4 regions of the Pleomorphomonas sp. PLEO genome follow, and region 3 is predicted to be linked to each of the others. Evidence: predicted binding sites of a transcription regulator. Region 3 holds the regulator's gene; each other region holds the start of a gene.

Region 1 (3,503 bases), 1.1 Mb from region 3:
AATATCCTGCATCACCCCCGCCTCTCTGCTCGGCCGGCTGAGCCCTGCCTCGACGTGGGCGAGGGCACCGTCGACGCGCCAGAGGCTGAGACGAAGACGTAGCGCCCCCTCACCCACCGCCTCCAGCCGGTCGGCCAGCGTACCGATCAGAGACAGGGCGACGGCGCGTACGTCTTCCTGGCGAGAGATTGGCTCGAAAAAACGCCGCTCGGCACAATAGGGCGCGATCGGTAGCCGTGGCGAGAAGGCCTCCTCAGCGAGCCCCAACGCCCGGTCGAGCTGAATGAGCGGGGCGCGACCGAAGCGGGCGGTGAGCGGGGCGCGCGGGCCATCGATAAGGTCGCCGATGCGCTTCAGGCCGACACGGGCGAGCGCATCGACGGTGGGCGCATCCAGCCGCAGCGCCGCCACCGGCAGACCTGCAAGCGCCCGTCGCTCCTCGCCGGCTTGAAGCCGCCCGCCACGCCCAAAGGCGGCCAGCGCATGGGCGGCGCCAATGATCGAGGCGATGCCGATGGTCACCGTCAGTCCCTGCCGTTCGAGCCGTCGTGCCATATCGGCGGCTAGAGCCTCCTCGCCGCCGAACAGGTGAGCACAGCCGGCGATATCGAGTATCAGTGTGAAGTCCTCCGGGTAAGGAAACTCGGGGTCGATGGAGGACGTGCCGATGCGGCGGCCGGCGAGCGGCGTGTAGCGCTGCGACCAATCGCATAGCCGGTCGAGGAAAGCGGCATCGGCCTCAGGATCGGCGGCGCGCACGTCGAGGCCTGGCACACGGGCGCGGGCGTCGGCAAGGCCGAGTCCCGGCTGCAGCCCAAGCCGCACGGCCTGTCCGTCGACATGGGCGAGACGCGCGGCGCCGCGATGCTTGGCCGTAAGTACCATGGGCGGACGGGCTATCGGCTCAGGCGCCGCGGAAGGGGACGACCGCTCCCGATCGAGCCGGGTGAGACGATCGGTCGCCAGATGCGGCAGCCAGACGACCAGATAGCGGGACCGCCAAGGAGCCGGATCCCTCGGCTTTGGATCCGATACGTGGGGCACGGAAGGATTGCTCATCGATACGCCACTCCATCATCCACGCACCGACCGGACCCAAACGATTTCGCGCGAGGTCGGCCGAAAAAACCGGGTTGCCGGGATGCCGGCCACCGCAACTTGGAGCGGCCGCGACGCGCCAGCGCGTGACGGCGCTGGTCGCCCCCGGAACACCGCCGGTTCTGAGCAAAATTCCGGTGGAGCGGCTTCCGTCGGCGATCAATGACAGGCGACGACAGGCCGTCAGATCGAGGTGGCGGTCGTCGCCGAACGGTTCGATCAGCACCGCCGCGAAGGCGCGGGCGGCAAGCCCCTCCTCGGCGGCACGCAACACATCCGCCGTGTCGCGGGCCGTTACAGCAACGAGGCATGACGGATCGAGGCCGAAGGCGGTAAGGCCGGGGCCGTAAGGCTCGCCTGCCTCGCGGCCGGCCATCTCCGCGCGGACCCAGAGCCAGAGACCTCCCCGCCCAGCCGACGACAGGAGCCGCCCGGCAAGTGCCAGGGCAAAACCGGTCGCGGCAGCCATGTCGGGCGCGCCGGCTGGACTTATGTCGTGCAGCGCGCCGCGCCGTAGACCGCCCGTCGCCGCATCAACCTCGGGGTGACCGAAGGGAACAGCCGTCGTCTCCGGTCCTGCCCAGACATTAGCTGCTCGCCCATTGCGGAAAACGGCGGCCGGAGTGAGGCGGCGAGCGACAGGGGCGATGTCATGCACCGGCACGCCAGCCACCTCCTCTGCCGCCGCAGGGGCTTCCGCACGGCCATCGCCTCGGCCGCGCGCCCGTTCCAGTTGGGCGATCTGCCGTCGAAGCATAGCAATCCTGTCCGTCGACTCGCTCGCGAGCACGGTTTAACCCCCGTTTTCGTGGTTCTTGTTCTCTATATGTTCCAGTATAGAAGGGGCTTTGGAAGAGTCAAGGACGGGTATGCGGCGGGACATGCCGAGGTTTAGGCGCAGCAAGGGGGCTGTGCAAGGTGAGCACCCCCGCTACTACGATAAGGATGGCAGGACGCTCGATAGAGATTCCATACTCAGTTGAGTAGCGTCTCAATGCGAGCCACGCGTTCCGCACGGGATCCGGAAACCTCAACAATACGCGGCCCATCCTCCAGCAATCCCAGATCGTCCTGCCGCAACATGGTCTTGAGCCGCTGGTCCACCTTGGTGCGCAATTGCGGATATTCGATCGGGACCCCGATCTCGTCGAGCCGAAGCAACGGCACGAAGACGATCAGATCCAGTGAGGCGAGAGCTTTGGCAATACGGTTCAGCAAGCGTCCTTGCGGTAGCCATTCGAAGCCTTCACTTGCGCTGACAATGTCCAAATAGGCGATAAAATCGAGCGGACAGCGATCGAAAATCAGATCCTTTTCCCTGGCCTGCTCAAGGAGCAGCATACAGCTTTGCCCGAGTTGTTCCTCAAGGTCCGCCGTGGTTGGCCCGTCGGCGAATGGCATGCCGTTTTGAGCAAGCAACCAATAGGGCTCGGGTACGCTCTCGTAGTTGCCATGCGCGGATATGAAATCGTCGATCAGCGTCGTCTTGCCACAACCGTGCGTGCCAGTTACTGCGATACGCATCGATGCCTCCTAAAGATGCCGACTTAAGACGTCTTCCTCCTGACCGCAACTTTGCGGTTCAGACCAAAACGAAACTACCCACTCCATCCACCGCCTTGACGTCGCCATGTATTGGTCTCACACAAGCCGGGTCGGGCGAACCGCCTAAAGACAATCCATCATCGGGATACTCCGTGCCACAGCGCCCCTTAGAGCTTGCCCGCATCGAAATGGCGACCGACGAAGCTATTCGCCGCGCCGCCAACCTTATTCGGCAGGGCGATCTCGTCGCCTTTCCGACCGAGACCGTTTATGGCCTCGGCGCTGATGCGACACAGGGCCAGGCCGTTGCCTCCATCTACGAGGCCAAGGGGCGGCCCTCCTTCAATCCGCTGATCGCCCATGTCGACAGCATTGCCATGGCGGAGACGCTGGTCGTCTTCGATCCGCTGTCGCGACAGCTCGCCGAGACCTTCTGGCCAGGCCCGCTGACGCTGGTGTTGCCCGAGCGGCCGGATTGCCCTGTCTCGTCGCTGGCCACCGCTGGCCTCGACACACTCGCCGTGCGCATGCCGGCGCACCGGGTAGCGCTCGAACTGATCCGCGTCGCCGGCGTGCCGATCGTCGCGCCCAGCGCCAACACCTCCGGCCACGTCAGCCCCACGTCCGCGGCTCATGTCTATGGCGATCTTTCGCGCCGCGTGCCGCTGATCCTCGACGGCGGCCGCACCGAGGTAGGTCTCGAATCGACCATTCTGCAGGTCCGCGACAACATTCCGTATCTTCTGCGTCCGGGTGGTCTCGCCCGCGAGGAGATCGAAGCGGCGATCGGTATCGCCGTCATCCGTTCGGAGGGCGACCCGTCCACCACGCCGGTGGCGCCCGGCATGCTCGCCTCCCAT
Region 2 (3,503 bases), 1.2 Mb from region 3:
CGTGCACCACGCCGACGACAACGTGGTGGCGTTGCCCGACGATATCGACTTCCCAACTGCCGCCAGCCTCGGTTGCCGGTTTGCCACCTCGTTCCGCGCGGTGGTCGATCAGGGGCGGGTACGCGGCGGTGAATGGGTGGCAGTGCATGGCTGCGGCGGCGTCGGCCTATCGGCCATCATGATCGCGGCGGCGATGGGCGCCAATGTGATCGCCATCGACATTGCCGATGACAAGTTGGAATTCGCCAAGACCATCGGCGCCATGGCGGTCATCAACGGCCGGACCACGCCGGACGTTGCCGGCGCCGTCCGCGACCTGACAGGTGGCGGTGCGCATCTGTCGATTGATGCGCTTGGTCATCGGGTCACCGCGCGCAACTCCATCCTCGGGCTCAAGCGGCGCGGTCGCCATGTTCAGGTCGGCCTGATGCTCGGTGACGACGCAGAAGCCCCGATCCCCATGGCCCGCATCATCGGCTGGGAGCTGGAAGTCTATGGCAGCCATGGCATGCAGGCTTGGCGCTATGGCGACATGCTCGCGATGATCGCCGCCGGCAAACTCGCACCGCAGAAGCTGATCAACCGCCACGTCGGGCTCGACGAGGCCATCGATCTGCTCATCGGGATGGACCGGTCACAGGAGACCGGCATTAACGTCATCACCCGCTTTGGCTGAGATTTATTTCGCGGTGAAGAAGGCCGGATGGAAGGCGATGCGTTCCCAGGCGGGCGGCGTGATGAAAGTGACAGCCTGCCCGTAAACATCCGGTACGCCGTCACAGACAAGGCCCGGCCGAGCGACAAAGCCGAAGCGACCATAATAGGCCGGATCGCCGACCAGCATGGCACCGGCCGCCCCGATTCCCGCGAGCTGAGCGAGACCGGCCCGGACCAGCTCTGAGCCGATACCGGCTGCTGTTCCAACAGCCATGCGTCGACGATGCATCAGAGCAAGCCGAACCCGAGCCACACGATCCGGGCGCGGCTCAACCCGCGGCGTCCAATCGAAAGAGAAAGCGGGCGTCAGTCCGCCAGCGTTCAGAACGGGATGTCGTCGTCGAGGTCGGACGAGAAGTTGGAGGCCGGAGCGCCGCCACCCTGGGGACGCCCACCGCCCGACGACTTGGCAGGAGCGCGTTCCATCGGGCCGGAGGAGCCGTAATCCGAACCGGCATCGCCAAAATCGCCCTCGCCGCGGCCACCACCTTCGCCGCCACGACTGTCGAGAATGGTCAGTTCGCCACGGAAGCGCTGCAGCACCACTTCCGTGGAATAGCGCTCTTGGCCGGACTGGTCAGTCCACTTGCGGGTCTGAAGCTGCCCCTCGATGTAAACCTTGGAGCCCTTCTTCAGGTACTGCTCGGCGACCTTGGCCAGATTTTCGTTGAAGATCACCACCGAGTGCCACTCGGTGCGTTCCTTGCGCTCGCCGCTCTGACGGTCGCGCCAGTTTTCGGAGGTCGCGATACGCAGGTTGACCACGGCATCGCCCGACCCCATCCGCCGCACCTCGGGATCACGTCCGAGATTGCCGATCAGGATGACCTTGTTGACGCTGCCTGCCATGGCTTTCTTCCCTCAAACTCGTTACCTTCGGCTTGGCGCACTGGCACGCCTCGCCGGCCGGCGCTTTCGCCCGGCAACACGGTTGCACGTTATCGCCGGCACCGACACTGCGATACCCCGGCTCGGCTGCCCTCACTCCTTTTCCACAGTGAGAAAAGGGCTAGCGTCCGCATTGTGTTCCTGATACGTTCTAACCGTTTCACAAGAATGCCGCAACCGAATTCCAAGATTTTCGGCGTTTTCTTCTCAGGGTAGGCGGTATGGCAGCCGCGCACGCCGATGCTCTTGCAGGTCGCCACTCGATCCTGACAGGATGCGTCAGCAGACCCGGACTAGCGTGGCGCGCCTTATGGCCGCCTGATCATGCGCTTTGGGCAACGGATTTTTTCGCCTCCCGCCCCTCCCGGGAGACGCGACAAGGACGACGATAGACATGCCGAACAAGCCGACCAGCATTTTCGACCAGGCCCGGCGCTCCCTTTCGGTGCGCGGCGCGCGCGAGCACAATCTCAAGAACATCGACGTCGACCTGCCGCGCGACAGCCTCATCGTCATGACCGGCCTCTCCGGCTCGGGCAAGTCGTCGCTCGCCTTCGACACCATTTATGCCGAGGGCCAGCGCCGCTACGTCGAGAGCCTTTCGGCTTACGCCCGGCAGTTCCTCGACATGATGCAGAAGCCGGACGTCGACCAGATCGACGGTCTGTCGCCGGCCATTTCCATTGAACAGAAGACCACCTCGCGCAATCCACGCTCGACGGTGGGCACCGTCACCGAAATCTACGACTACATGCGCCTGCTGTTCGCGCGCGTCGGCATTCCCTATTCGCCAGCCACCGGCCTGCCGATCGAGAGCCAGACCATCAGCCAGATGGTCGATCGTACTTTGGAATTGCCCGAAGGCACCCGCCTCTACTTGCTGGCGCCGATGATCCGCGGCCGAAAGGGTGAGTATCGCAAGGAGTTCGCCGACCTCCAGAAGAAGGGCTTCCAGCGCGTCAAGGTGGACGGCAGCTTCTATCCGATCGAGGAAGTGCCGGCGCTCGACAAGAAGATCAAGCATGACATCGACATTGTCGTCGACCGTATCGTCGTCAAGCCGGACCTTACCGCTCGCCTCGCCGACAGCTTTCAGACGGCGCTGGCCCTGGCCGACGGTATCGCCATTCTCGAGATCGCCGAGATCGCCGAGGGCGAGAGCGAGCCGCGCCGCATCACCTTCTCGGAAAAGTTCGCCTGTCCGGTCAGCGGCTTCACCATTTCCGAAATCGAGCCGCGCCTGTTCTCCTTCAACAACCCATTCGGCGCCTGCCCCAAGTGCGACGGCCTGGGCACCGAGCTGAAGTTCGAAGCCGAGCTGGTGGTGCCCGACGACAGCTTGTCCCTGCGTGGCGGCTGCGTCCTGCCTTGGGCGAAGACCGGCGCCTCCTCGCCCTATTACGCCCAGACGCTCGAGGCGATTTGCCGCCATTTCAAGGCGTCGATGACGACGCCCTGGAAGGATCTTCCGCAAAAGGTGCGCGACGTCATTCTGACCGGTTCGGGTAGTGAGGAGATCGCCTTCACCTATGACGACGGCCTCAGGACCTACACCACCAAGAAGCCGTTCGAAGGCGTAGTCGGCAACATCGAGCGGCGCTGGAAGGAAACCGATTCCGATATGGTGCGGGAGGAGCTGGGGCGCTTCCAGTCCGACCATCCTTGCGAGACCTGCAACGGCTACCGCCTGAAGCCGGAAGCGCTGGCCGTCAAGATCGCCGGCCTGCACATCGGCCAGGTCACCCAGATGTCGATCCGAGAGGCGGTTGCCTGGTTCACGGCCCTGCCAGACAAGCTGACCGCCAAGCAGAATGAAATCGCCGTTCGCATCCTGAAGGAAATTCGCGAGCGCCTGCGCTTTCTCAACAATGTCGGTCTTGAATACCTGACGATGTCGC
Region 3 (3,503 bases):
GCTGTCGTGGCGGAGAAAGGCGAGGATGGCGAGATCACGCTGACCTTCGATCGTGCCGGGCCGGACCTCGATGTAGCGCTCATGACGGTCGGTCACATTCCGCTGCCGCCGTATATCGCCGCGCGTCGGGCAGAGGATGAGCACGACCGAGCCGACTACCAGACTGTCTACGCCCGGGAAAATGGCGCGGTCGCCGCGCCGACCGCCGGGCTTCATTTCACGCCGGAGCTCTTCGATCGCCTTGATGGGCGCGGTATCGGCCGGCATTTCGTGACGCTGCATGTCGGCGCCGGTACCTTTCTGCCAATGAAGGTGGACGATACCGAAGACCACAAGATGCATTCCGAGATTGGTCATGTCTCGTCAGAAACCGCCGAGGCGCTAAATGCAGTACGGGCACGCGGGGGCAGGGTGGTCGCCGTCGGCACGACGTCGTTGCGTCTCTTGGAAAGCGCTGCCGGCGAAGATGGCCTCGTTCGACCGTTCGCGGGGGCGACCGACATCTTCATAACGCCCGGCTACCGCTTTCGCGCCGTCGACCTGTTGATGACCAATTTTCATCTGCCCAAGTCGACGCTGTTCATGCTGGTATCGGCCTTCTCCGGTCTCGATACCATGCATGCCGCCTACGCACATGCGATCGCCAGCGGCTACCGCTTCTACTCCTATGGCGATACGTCGCTGCTTTTCCCGTCGGCGAAAAGTCGATTGGCGCAATAGGTCTAACGGTCCTACGGCGCCCAGGTACGCGCCCTCCGCGGGGATGAAAGACAAGCACAGCTTCCCGGGAACCGTCAGCCCGCGTTTCAAGCCGCTTTGAAAAGTGGATTAATAGCGGCGCATCAGCGCCACGAGGCGGCCCTGGATGCGGACCCGGTCAGGGCCGAAGATGCGCGTCTCATAGGCCGGATTGGCGGCCTCAAGGGCGACCGACGCGCCCTTGCGCCGCAGACGCTTCAGCGTCGCTTCCTCATCATCCACCAGCGCCACGATAATATCGCCGGAATCGGCGGTGTCGGACTTCTTGATGACGACGGTGTCGCCATCAAGAATGCCGGCTTCAATCATCGAGTCGCCGCGCACTTCGAGGGCGTAATGCTCTCCACCGGCAATGAGGTCGATCGGCACGTGCAAGATGTGTGACTGGGTCTGGATGGCGGCGATCGGCACACCGGCGGCAATCCGCCCCATGACCGGAACCGGCACGGTGTCGCGGCTATCCAGCGACGGCGCGGCGGCACTTGCCGACGAAGGCTTGCGACCACCGTCGCCTTCGATGACCGCCGGCGCGAAGCCCTTGCGAGCCCGGCCGATGCCCGGCTGCATGGTTTCCGGCAGCTTGATCACTTCCAGTGCGCGTGCCCGATTGGGCAGGCGGCGAATGAAGCCGCGCTCTTCCAGCGCGGTAATCAGACGATGAATGCCGGACTTGGACTTGAGATCCAGCGCATCCTTCATTTCGTCGAAGGACGGCGGCACGCCCGATTCCTTGAGACGCTCATGAATGAACATCAGGAGTTCGAGCTGTTTGCGCGTGAGCATCGTCTGGTCCCCGCTGGTCGGCCGGCGTCGGTTGCGCCGTAGCGCGATTCGGTACAAATCACGAACAGAGTTAACATGTTCCGTGTGTGTTCCGCAATGGGGATTGCCTCCGTAAGGGGGGCTGCGACCGAAAACGCCCCATCCGCCAGTAAGCCCGCTGGACGATCCGGCTGTGGCCGCATAACCTTATCGCGAAAGCCTCCAGCAGGTCAGAGTGGGCAGTGCCATCCAGAGTTGGCAAATGCAATACTGCTCCGACAGCCGTGTGGTGAGAGGTGACAAGCTGCGTATTCTTCTTGTCGAAGACGACCATATTCTCGGCCCGTCGCTTAAGCGCGCGCTCGAAAAGCATGCGTATGGCGTCGACTGGTTCAGCGATGGGGAATCCGGCTTGGCGGCGTGCGAGGACAACGAATATGCCATGGCTGTTCTCGATGTGAACCTCCCGAAGATGAGCGGTTTCGACATCGTGCGCGCCTTGCGCGCCAAGGCCAATCAAACGCCGGTTCTGTTCCTGACCGCGCTCGACAGCGTCAAGCACCGCGTCGAGGGGCTCGACGGTGGCGCGGACGATTATCTCGTCAAGCCGTTTGACCTCGATGAACTCCTGGCCCGCATTCGCGCGCTTACCCGGCGGAGGGAGGGGCGGGCTGTGACACTCCTTGTCTCGGGCGATGTTGAACTTGATCCGGCGGCGCTTGTCGCTCGCCGTGGCGGGGAGACGCTGCATTTGCCGGCCAAGGAGTTCCATCTTCTGCGCCTCCTGATGGAGCGCGCTGGCCGTTACGTCACCAAAACCGACATCGAGTATGCTCTCTACGACGCGGAATCGACAACCGAGAGCAACACGATCGAGGTTACTGTCTATAATCTCCGGCGCAAGCTCGGTTCGTCGTTTATCAAGTCGATCCGGGGCGTTGGCTATATGGTTGAGCGGTGATGTCGTGACGCTCAGCCAGCGCCTGTTCTGGCGCATCCTCCCCACACTGATGGCCACCATCCTGATCGTCGGCGCTCTGGCGTATCGCAGCGCCACGCGTGAAATCGAAAACATCTACGACGCCGAGCTTATCAACGACGCCAATACGCTTTGGATCCTTCTCAAGGGGCACCTTGAGAAGAATGACTTTTCAGTGCCGGCGGAAGTGCCCGACATTGATTTTTCCATGGGTAACCAATTGGCACTCAACCAGGACGCGGACGATTACGCTGATGCGCACGCCTTCCGTTCCTGGAAAGCCGACGCGCTCGCCATGGTCAGCAGCAACGCTTTCCCGGCAAGTGTCCCGAAGTTCGGCGCGGGTTTTGCGGACTACACATTCGCCCGCGAAAAGTGGCGTGTTTATTCTCTGCCGATTGCGCAGACCGGGATCGTCGTCGAGGTTGCCGAAAAGATCGCACTGAGAAAAGGCCTCGTCGGCAATATCCTTCTGGACATAGCCCTGCCGCTTCTGGTGCTGGTGCCGGCGATCGCGTTTTTGACCTGGCTGGTGATCAATAACGGGCTCAGCCATATTCGAGGGCTGGTGAGACAAATTCGTTCGCGAACGCCTGACGATCTGTCGACGTTGGCCATAAACAACATGCCGAGCGATCTCCTACCGCTTGTCCGGTCTCTCAACCAATTCATGCAAAAGCTCGATACCTCGCTGACCTTGGAACGGCGTTTCGCCGACCTCGCCGCTCACCAGTTGCGGACGCCACAGGCCGGCATCAAGCTTCTGTTGCAAATGCTCGAGAAGGCGACGGACGAGGACGAGCGGCAGCAATTGATGAAAGATCTCGTGGCCAGCAACGAGCGGGCCATGCATCTGATCGCTCAGCTCCTGCATCTGGCGCGCGTGAGCCATCAGCCGCTCCGCCTGGAAGCGATCAATCTCTATGAGGTCGCCGCTGCTTCGCTTGCCGATGTTGGCGCCATTCTTGGCAACCGCGGTTTTGAAGTTGAGCTTGCCGGAAGT
Region 4 (3,503 bases), 440 kb from region 3:
CGGTGCGGTAGCCGACCACCGGCACGCCCTTGGTCTCCAGCACTTCCAGCGTCTTGGGCAGGTCGAGGATGGCCTTGGCACCAGCGGCGACGACGATGACCGACGTGCGGCCAAGTTCCTCGAGGTCGGCGGAGATGTCGAAGCTCTCCTCGGCGCCCTGATGTACACCGCCGATGCCGCCGGTTGCGAACACGTCGATGCCGGCTAGGCAGGCGCAGATCATGGTCGCAGCGACGGTGGTCGATCCCGGCCGGCCGGTGGCCAGCGCAAAGGCAAGGTCGGCCCGCGACAGCTTCATGACGCCGGTCATGGTGCCGAGGCGATCGAGCGTGTCGGCATCGAGACCTATGCGAATCTTGCCGTCCAGCACGGCGATGGTGGCTGGCACGGCGCCACGGCCGCGGATCTCGGCTTCGACGGCGCGCGCCGTCTCGACGTTGTCCGGGTAGGGCATGCCATGGGTGACGATGGTGGATTCAAGCGCGACAACCGGCTTGCCGGCGGCGATCGCAGCTTCAACTTCAGGCGAATAGACGAGTGGCAGGGATGCCATCATGCCTCCGAATGTGGCCGCGCGACAGGGCCACGGAGCGGGCACGCAGCGTCGGCGGCGAGTGATGGATCTCCGAACTTTGCTCTATACGACGAGACGACGGGTTTGCGAAAGAGGGAAGACGCACCTTCGCAAAAAGTTGACAATTGCCGTGTCTTTTCAATGACGCATCATTCCGATGGCGGATGGCGCTCTAAGTTTCGGCCTTGTCTCCGGCTATCAGGGCCGCCGCTACCACGCCGGTTGGCAGTTCGCGCAGCGCACCCGCGGTGGCGAGCGCGGCGCGGGCCGCCGCCATGCCCACCTCAACGGCGGCAACGAGCGAGGCGCCTGCCGACAATGCCAACAGGATACCGGCGGTCTGCGCATCGCCGACCCCAGTGACGTCGACCACTTGGGTCGGCTGGGGCTTCAGTTCGCAGACGTGGCCGTTATCAAGGACGGCTAGCGGCTTCGAACCGCCGGTGATCACCGCCCGTCGGGCGCCGGCCTTTGCCAGCCATTCCGCCGCCTCGACCGGTCGGCCGATCGGCTGGCCGACCAACAGCTCCGCCGACGGGAGGTTGCAGATGAACAGCGCGCCAGAGCCGACAAGGGGGCGCAGGCGCGGCGCTTTGGCGCGCGAAATGGCATCCAGCACCAGCCTGTCGCCATGGGTGTCGGCGAGCCGGCGAAGTTCGGCCGGCGCGAGATTGGCATCGGCGAAGACCAACCGGTGCTTGCCGACGTCGAGCGCGGCTACCGGTAGCACGAAGTCGTCATAGAGGCCGAGGTCGGAGATGGCCGAGACGAGTTCGCCGGCCTCGTCGTGAATGGCAAGGTAGGTGCCGGTCCGGCCGTTGGCGTCCACCACCATTGCCGATGTATCGATGCCGGCCGTGGCAAGTTCGGCCATGAGGTCTCGGCCGGCCGCGTCTTCGCCGACCACCGAGACGAAGCGGCAAGGCGCTCCGGCTCGCCCGAGCAGCACGACGACATTGCGCGCCACGCCACCGGGGCGATACGTCACAATCCCCGGACATGAGGTCGCTGGCTCATAAGCATTGCCGGCCCGGCCAAGCACATCCTGATGACAGCCGCCGACCACCAAAAGTGGCAGAAAGCCCTTGTTTCGATTCCCCGCGTCCAGAGCTTTTCTCCCGGCTTTCCGACGTTTTAACCCTGCCGGAACACGTCGGGAACGAAACCAGACTTGCTTTTTCCTGTCAAGGACATATATGCCGCTTGCTCACGGGAACAAATCGTGTACATTTACGGTGAGTTTGAAATCCGGGAACGGCCGTGAAATAAGGAGCGAACCCAGTGTCGCAGAATTCACTTCGCCTCGTGGAAGGAACCTCCATGGACAAGACCAAGGCGCTTGACGCCGCCCTGTCGCAGATCGAACGGGCCTTCGGTAAGGGCTCCATCATGCGCCTCGGCAAGGGGCAGGTGGTGGAAATCGAGACGATACCGACCGGCTCGCTCGGACTCGACATCGCGCTTGGCATCGGCGGCTTGCCGAAGGGGCGCGTCGTCGAGATCTATGGCCCGGAGTCGTCGGGCAAGACGACGCTGGCATTGCATACAGTGGCCGAAGCGCAGAAGCGTGGTGGCGTTTGCGCCTTCATCGACGCCGAGCACGCGCTCGACCCGGTGTATGCCCGCAAGCTCGGCGTCAACCTCGACGAGCTCCTGATCTCGCAGCCGGATACCGGCGAGCAGGCGCTTGAGATCACCGATACGTTGGTGCGCTCCGGTGCCATCGACGTGCTGGTGATCGACTCCGTGGCAGCGCTGACGCCGCGTGCCGAACTCGAAGGCGAAATGGGTGATCAGCTGCCGGGCCTGCAGGCTCGACTGATGAGCCAGGCGCTCCGGAAGCTCACCGCGTCGGTCTCAAAATCCAAGACCATGGTGATCTTCATCAACCAGATCCGCATGAAGATCGGCGTGATGTTTGGTAGCCCGGAGACGACGACCGGCGGCAATGCCTTGAAGTTCTATGCCTCGATTCGTCTCGACATTCGCCGCATCGGCGCGCTCAAGAATCGTGAGGAGATCGTCGGCAATCAGACCCGCGTCAAAGTGGTCAAGAACAAGCTGGCGCCGCCGTTCCGCGAAGTGGAATTCGATATTCTCTACGGCGAGGGCGTGTCCAAGGTGGGCGAGTTGATCGATCTTGGCGTCAAGGCTGGAATCGTCGAGAAGTCAGGCGCCTGGTTCTCCTACAACAGCCAGCGTCTCGGCCAGGGTCGCGAAAATTCCAAGCAGTTCCTGCGCGACAACGAGGCGCTCGCCAATGAGATCGAGGCGGCTATCCGGCAGAACGCCGGCGTCATCGCCGACTCCATCCTGAAGGGCGACCCCGAGGATGACGCTGACGGAACGCCGCCCGAGGCTGAGTGAGGGCTGGGTCCAAGGCCTCTCGTCCCGTTTGGGTGAGAGGCGGTGGTCGGCTGGTACGCGGTCGACCGAGGGAGAGATAGATGCAGTTTCGCAATCCGGCCGGCGTGCATGCGCCGGTCGCTGCTTATAGCCATCAGATCGAGGTGCCTGCCGGAGCCCGTTGGCTCGTGTTGTCCGGGCAGATCGGCTTGCGGCCTGACGGTAGCTTGCCGACCGACCCGGTGGAGCAGATCGAGGTGGCGCTCGACAATGTCCGCCGCAATCTCGATGCAGCCGGCATGTCCGTTGGCGATATCGTCAAACTGACGACATATCTGGTTGGCGATGTTGATCCCGACCGCCGCCGGCAGGTGTTTGGGGCATTCTTCGGTGATCATCGGCCTTGCACGACGCTTCTTTACGTGTCGGCACTGGGCCTGCCCACGCTCAAGGTTGAGATCGACGCCTGGGCTGCGCGCGAGGCGCCGAAGGGCTAATGCGGCCTTTATGGCAAAGGCGGGCCTATCGCGCCGAAATACCGCCATCGCGAGTCGGCCTCCGCCGCTGGACAGGCGCATGGCCG

Evidence for each region. Region 3 encodes LexA, which represses DNA repair genes until DNA is damaged. Its sites were predicted from a motif close to TGTTCNNNNTGTGTTCNG; they were not measured.
Region 1: a site for LexA is predicted at 1,915-1,932, ahead of AB6N07_RS20160 (ImuA family protein). Genes of this name have one in related genera too.
Region 2: a site for LexA is predicted at 1,742-1,759, ahead of uvrA (excinuclease ABC subunit UvrA). Genes of this name have one in related genera too.
Region 4: a site for LexA is predicted at 1,719-1,736, ahead of recA (recombinase RecA). Genes of this name have one in related genera too.

Annotation. Positions count from the first base shown of each region.
Region 1 covers NZ_CP166625.1:4,346,951-4,350,453, forward strand. Annotated here, with positions in the region: gene AB6N07_RS20155 (DNA polymerase Y family protein) at 1-885, opposite strand, end outside; gene AB6N07_RS20160 (ImuA family protein) at 905-1,855, opposite strand; gene AB6N07_RS20165 (ATP-binding protein) at 2,074-2,622, opposite strand; gene AB6N07_RS20170 (L-threonylcarbamoyladenylate synthase) at 2,832-3,503, shown strand, end outside.
Region 2 covers NZ_CP166625.1:4,394,689-4,398,191, forward strand. Annotated here, with positions in the region: gene AB6N07_RS20385 (zinc-dependent alcohol dehydrogenase family protein) at 1-676, shown strand, start outside; gene AB6N07_RS20390 (hypothetical protein) at 680-931, opposite strand; gene AB6N07_RS20395 (single-stranded DNA-binding protein) at 1,039-1,566, opposite strand; gene uvrA (excinuclease ABC subunit UvrA) at 2,000-3,503, shown strand, end outside.
Region 3 covers NZ_CP166625.1:3,212,423-3,215,925, forward strand. Annotated here, with positions in the region: gene queA (tRNA preQ1(34) S-adenosylmethionine ribosyltransferase-isomerase QueA) at 1-720, shown strand, start outside; gene lexA (transcriptional repressor LexA) at 829-1,542, opposite strand; gene AB6N07_RS14865 (response regulator transcription factor) at 1,826-2,482, shown strand; gene AB6N07_RS14870 (sensor histidine kinase) at 2,487-3,503, shown strand, end outside.
Region 4 covers NZ_CP166625.1:2,769,616-2,773,118, forward strand. Annotated here, with positions in the region: gene AB6N07_RS12830 (pseudouridine-5'-phosphate glycosidase) at 1-556, opposite strand, end outside; gene AB6N07_RS12835 (PfkB family carbohydrate kinase) at 747-1,640, opposite strand; gene recA (recombinase RecA) at 1,856-2,941, shown strand; gene AB6N07_RS12845 (RidA family protein) at 3,022-3,417, shown strand.